DNA from 2 places in the Cytobacillus sp. Bva_UNVM-123 genome. Region 1 is predicted to be linked to the other one. Evidence: predicted binding sites of a transcription regulator. Region 1 holds the regulator's gene; the other holds the start of a gene.

Region 1 (3,221 bases):
AAGTAGTTCCTGCTGATGATGCTATTATTGTGAATGGCAAACGTGTACAATTACTTAGCAATCGCAACCCACTTGAGCTTCCATGGAAAGACTTAAATATAGATATCGTTATAGAAGCTACAGGAAAATTTAATGAGCGCGATAAAGCAGCAATGCACCTTGAAGCTGGAGCGAAAAAAGTGATTTTATCAGCGCCTGGAAAGAATGAAGATGTCACAATCGTAATGGGTGTAAACGAGAATGTATTAAATATTAATGAGCATGATGTTATTTCTAATGCATCTTGTACAACAAACTGTCTTGCTCCAGTTGCCAAAGTTCTTGATGAACAATTTGGCATTGAAAATGGCTTAATGACGACAGTCCACGCTTATACAAATGATCAAAAAAACATCGACAATCCACATAAGGATTTGCGTCGTGCTCGTGCTTGTGCCCAATCGATTATCCCAACATCAACAGGTGCAGCAAAAGCGCTATCTTTAGTACTTCCACAATTAAAAGGGAAATTACACGGGATGTCTTTACGTGTGCCGACTTCAAACGTATCACTTGTTGATTTAGTTGTTGATCTTAAATCAGCTGTTACAATTGAACAAATTAATGATGCATTTGTGGCAGCATCAAAAACATCATTACAAGGAATTTTAGATGTTTCTGATGAGCCATTAGTATCGGTGGATTATAACACAAATGAATTTTCTGCTATCATTGATGGATTATCCACGATGGTGATTGGTGAAAATAAAGTGAAAGTCTTAGCGTGGTATGATAACGAATGGGGCTATTCCTGCCGTGTAGTAGACTTGACAAAATATGTTGCTCAAGAGCTTTACAAAACGTCAACAGTAAATATCGGGTAATTGGAATTTATAAAGATCTGCCAAAAAGCGGCAGATCTTTTTTGCTTTATTATTATAGTGCAATTTTCCATTATTCTGAATAGGTAACTCCGTTTTGGCAATGGTATAAAAGATGGAACCTGCGATCCTTTAACAATTTTTTATAAACATATGTTGCAAAAAGAAATCAAACAAAGTATACTAGTCCTCGTGAACTTCTTGAATTTTGGTTAATTATTAGCTACTTAAAGGGTTAGGACCTCTTTGGACTAACTTTCCCCCGTGGTAGTTATAGACCATTGTAAGTATGGAACTTCATTATTATTGTTAAAGGGGGAAATTTGAATATGGAAACAATGGGTCGTCATGTCATCTCTGAATTATGGGGATGCGATTTTGAAAAAATTAATGATTTAGATTTTATTGAGAGAACATTTGTAGATGCAGCATTAAAATCTGGAGCTGAAGTGCGAGAAGTCGCATTTCACAAATTTGCACCTCAAGGTGTAAGTGGTGTCGTTATTATTTCTGAATCGCATTTAACAATTCACAGCTTTCCAGAGCATGGCTATGCAAGCATTGATGTGTATACTTGTGGTGATCTTGATCCTAGCATCGCTGCAAATTATATCGCTGCTGCATTAGGAGCCAAAACAAGTGAGAATATCGAGATTCCACGTGGAATGGGACCAGTTCAAATTAATCAACAAGCAAATGTACGATAATGTTCGAGATTCAGAGGTGTATATTTATTATACACCTCTTTTTATATGAAATTGTTAGGGTTTTTCATAAAAAAATAGTACAATATAAGTATCTATACTTTGAGTGAAAAGGAATCGGAGCTGATTGAATGAAATGTCCTTCATGTCAAAATAATAATACGCGTGTTCTTGATTCCCGTCCTGTAGATGATTATCGTTCAATTCGTCGACGTAGAGAATGTGAGGAATGTAGTTATCGCTTCACAACATTCGAGAAGGTTGAGGAAATTCCGCTTATTGTTGTAAAAAAAGAGGGCACAAGAGAAGAATTTAGCCGAGAAAAGATTCTCCGTGGACTATTAAGAGCTTGTGAAAAGCGGCCTGTTCCACTAAAAGAACTTGAGGAAATTACAGCAAGTATCGAAAAGGAACTTCGCAGTAATGGAGTATCAGAAATAAAAAGTGAATCTGTCGGTGAAATGGTCATGGAAAGATTGGCCAAAATCGATGATGTTGCATATGTGAGATTTGCTTCCGTTTATCGACAATTTAAAGATATTAATGTATTCATTGATGAATTAAAAGAATTAATTAAGAAAGATAGCTAGTACGAAAGTAAATAAACAATGACCAGTCGTGTTGAATGCATGATATTTGAGCTGAAGAATTTCTTTAGCTCTTTTTTTAGCTAGTAGGAAAGTTTAAGATTAAAGTGTGATAAAGTTCAAATAATATTAGCGTTTGTCCCGCATTAACGGGCTGTAAGACCCCCATATCAAGAAGTTGAGCAAATCCCAAAATTTTAAGTGGGGGATCAACAGCCCGTAATTGCCCGATTAGTTTCACTTTATAATACCGCATAAGAAAAGCTAAGGCATTCGCCGAAAAGACATGGCGAACGCCAAGTTTTTCTAACTAAAAAACAGGAGGCTTGGTTAAATGGCCCAGCATTGGCAAGAGATACTACCAATTGATCAATATGTTGTGAACGCCAGTGGGCTTCTGCATGATTATGATCGGAAGGTGTTAACTTTTTTATATCAGCCTTTAATTGGCTCTGCTTGTTTCAGTTTGTATATGACATTATGGGCTGAATTAGAGGAGAATCGCTTATGGTCAACAGCTAACTCCCATCATAGTTTAATGAACTTTATGGAGATGGGATTAAATAAAGTTTATGATGCGCGGATGAAGTTGGAAGGGATAGGATTATTAAAAGTTTACGAAAAAAAAACAGAACATTCCCGGACCTTTATATATGAATTAATTCCACCTTTAACACCAGAGCAGTTTTTTTTAGACGGTATGCTTAATATTTACTTATATCGAAAAATCGGCAAAAATCAATATTTACGATTAAAACGGTTTTTCAGTGAAGAAAAAGTTGAGTGTAAGGAAGACTATCAAGAAGTGACAAAACAATTCCAAGATGTATTTTCGTCAAGTCATTTAGAGTCACTTACATATAACGCTGAAACGAGCGAAATGCTGCAATTAGATGATGAGCAAGTATTTATTGGAAGGCAAGAACCTGAGAGCATTCAAATTACGAATGAGCATTTTAATTTTGACCTTTTGGAAGCGGGCTTGAATGAATCACTCGTTCCGAAAAAGGCATTAACGAAAAAAGTGAAAAATGCCATTAGTAATTTAGCGTTTTTATATGGAATTGACG
Region 2 (3,221 bases), 370 kb from region 1:
TGATTGACGAATGTCTTCAGGCATTTTTTGCATAAAGCCGGTTTCTGTAAATGCTTTACGCAATCGATTTGTTTCTTCTTCTGTTTCTCCTGTTAAAAATGGGAAGCTGCCTTTTTCTTTTGCAAGCTCAACAGAAGCACGATAGGCTGTCGTCGCAATTGTTTCAAACACTTTGTCTACAAGCTCGTTTCCTTTTTCAGAACCATATTCAGTTTCACAGTAAATTAATAAATCGTGAAGCCCCATTACTCCTAGACCGACACGGCGTTCGCCAAGAGCTTGTTTTTTATTATCTTCAAGGAAGTATGGGGTTGCATTAATGACGTTATCCTGCATTCTTACGCCAACTTCAACTGTTTGCTTTAATTTTTCAAAGTTAACTGTTTTGTTTTCTTTATCAGCCATTTCAGCAAGGTTAACTGCAGCCAAATTACATACACTATATGGTGCAAGTGGTTGCTCTCCACATGGGTTTGTTGCAACGACTTTTTGTCCATAGCTTTTTGCATTTGTCATGTCGTTCGCATTGTCAATGAAGAAAATGCCTGGCTCTGCTGAGTATGTCGCACAAATATTAATTAGATTCCAAAGCTCTTTCGCTCTGATTTTACGATATACTCTCACTTTATTACCAAGTTTCTCCCATTCGCGTACATCGCCAACTTTATGCCATTCTTCATTATAGTTATGCATTTGTTCACTATCATAGCTTTCTACGTCAGGAAAACGTAATTCATAGTCAGCGTCATTTTCTACTGCGTTCATGAATTCTTTCGTTAAGCAAACTGAAATGTTTGCACCTGTTAGGAACTCAGAATTATGAACAGAATATGTTCCTCCAACCTCAAGCTTAGTTTCTGCATCATTTATGATCTTCTCACTGAAACCACCGAAACCTGGGATATGCTTATAGTTTACGATTCCTTGATACATTGCCACTTCTTGTTCAGTAAAAGGTGTGAATTTTAGCTTTTCTTTTGCATATTTCTTGATTGTTTCATCATTTGTCGTTTCGAGCAAGAATCGTAAAATTCTTGGGTTTTGCATTTTTGAAATTATAAATTCGATTATGTCTGGATGCCAATCCGCCAACATGATCATTTGTGCTCCTCTTCTAGAACCACCCTGTTCTACAAGATGTGTCAGCTTAGCAATATCATCAAGCCAGGAAACTGAACCAGACGATTTTCCGTTTACACCTTTTGCAAGTGTATTGCGTGGACGAAGTGTTGAACCATTCGTACCAACACCACCGCCTCGGCTCATTATTTCCATTACTTGCTTTCGGTGCTCAGATATTCCCTCACGTGAGTCTGCTACGAATGGCATGACATAACAGTTAAAATACGTAACATCTGTATCTGCTCCAGCTCCATATAAGACACGTCCAGCTGGTATAAAGTTTAAGCTCGCTAGCTCATCATAAAATTTTTCAAACCAAATTTGTCTTTGCTCTTCGGTTTTTTCAACAGAAGCAAGTCCGGTTGCATTACGCTTCGCAATCTGTTCATAAAAAAGCTCAAGTGGTTTTTCAATGACATCTAAAGATCTCTTAATAATACCTGTTTGAGCTTCTTCTGGATCGTCAAGCACCCCTCGATAATCTTCTTCCACTAATACTTTTGCTGTTTTTTCTTCCCAATCAATTTCAAGAATGTAGCCAAGTCCTCGCGCAGGAAATTTCGGATCTTCTTTAATGGTGAGAACAACGAAGTCTCCGTCAGTTAATGTTATTTTTTCTGTATCTTTAAATGTATACCTGTCTAGCATGACTAAACGGGAAACCCCTTTGTGAGTCATTTTCATATTTGGGGTAATCGGGTGAACTTGAGGAAAAAGACGGATGTCCTGATTCAAGCGTTCAATGTTCAAACTCATATTTTGTCCTAATGCAACAGGCATTACTACAACTCCTTCAACAAAAAAGATTCAATTTACATTATAAAAACTTGTTTTTGTAAATTCTAGTTGATTTAATTAATAACCTTAAGTTACCATATCAAAAATGTAAAATCAATAATAAAATCTATATATAGTGGTGAATTAATTTTTACAACCACTATATATTGTGTTTGTTTCACGATATTTTTTTTTTGTCAAAAACAAAAAAAACTAGAATCTAGAGAAAACGAAAGAAATTAAAAGGTTTATCGGATATTTAGACAAATTTCAATATAATTTAAAGCTTGCACTTTTTAACTAGGTAATACGACCTATGGGAAAAATTTGAAAAATACATTTATTTTTCAACAACAAAAAACACAGGTGTTAATTCCTGTGTTAAAGTAATCAGTTATTCTTTATGTTTCGGTATAATTTCAAATATTTTCCCCGATTCAAAACTATCGACAAGACGATTTAGCCATTCATAATATTCGAGAGCCGATTGTAATTTTTCGATATCTACCCTTACCGATTCCTGGATATCCTCATCCACTTCATTCGAAGAAATGATTTGTTCAAGTTCCTTTATTGCCTTTGCCATGGTCGTCATATTCATTGCGATCCCAGACCGCCATTTTATCGTAAAGAAATCAATAAAAGTTTGATACCAATCTTCTTCAGCTTGATATAAGTCCTTTCTCGATCCCTTCTTCCATACCTTCTCCACCATTTTGAGTTCCTGTAAAACTCTCACTGAGGTACTCATACTTGTTTTGCTCATCCCTAGTTCCACTTTCATATCGTCTAATGTCATAGGGTGATTATGGAAATACAACATTCCATATAATCTTCCAATCGAATCTGTCACACCATATAAATTCATATTTTTCGCAATCGTTTCAATAACCCGCTCCCGAACACGCTCAAGCTCTTCTTTCTCATTCATGAAAACAATCACATCCATCATATCAATCTATTCTTCATACATTGCTTTTCTTAGGAAATAAAATATTCATTAATTAGACTACCATGTTTTTGATGAAAGTAAAGAACCAGTCATTTGAGGATAAGGGAGTAAATGATAGGAATTGTAAGGAAATAACTTGTTCAGTACGTTCAGTTTAAACTGTACAAACAAATATAACAGAATATAGCTGTTTATCACCTTTGCCCACTTTCTGGATAACTTATACAATGAATAAGTCTGATGGAACGGCCGCAATTCTAAAAGAGGTGAAAGGTTTGAATGAAAATCATATAAAAATAAGTGTTAGCAATGTAACAAAAATTTTTGGCAGGAACTATAAAAAAGCGATCCAGATGCTGAAGGAAGGACA

The links. Region 1 encodes NrdR, which represses ribonucleotide reductase genes. Its sites were predicted from a motif close to AACACNATATATNGTGTT; they were not measured.
Region 2: the regulator NrdR is predicted to act here: its motif matches at 2,056-2,073, upstream of KDN24_RS17090 (vitamin B12-dependent ribonucleotide reductase).

What each region holds. Positions count from the first base shown of each region.
Region 1 is NZ_CM177772.1:3,699,930-3,703,150, reverse strand. Features, by position in the region: gene KDN24_RS18960 (glyceraldehyde-3-phosphate dehydrogenase) at 1-863, shown strand, start outside; gene speD (adenosylmethionine decarboxylase) at 1,190-1,567, shown strand; gene nrdR (transcriptional regulator NrdR) at 1,696-2,154, shown strand; gene KDN24_RS18945 (replication initiation and membrane attachment family protein) at 2,486-3,221, shown strand, end outside.
Region 2 is NZ_CM177772.1:3,327,383-3,330,603, forward strand. Features, by position in the region: gene KDN24_RS17090 (vitamin B12-dependent ribonucleotide reductase) at 1-1,902, opposite strand, end outside; gene cudC (choline uptake/conversion transcriptional regulator CudC) at 2,294-2,830, opposite strand; gene KDN24_RS17100 (quaternary amine ABC transporter ATP-binding protein) at 3,079-3,221, shown strand, end outside.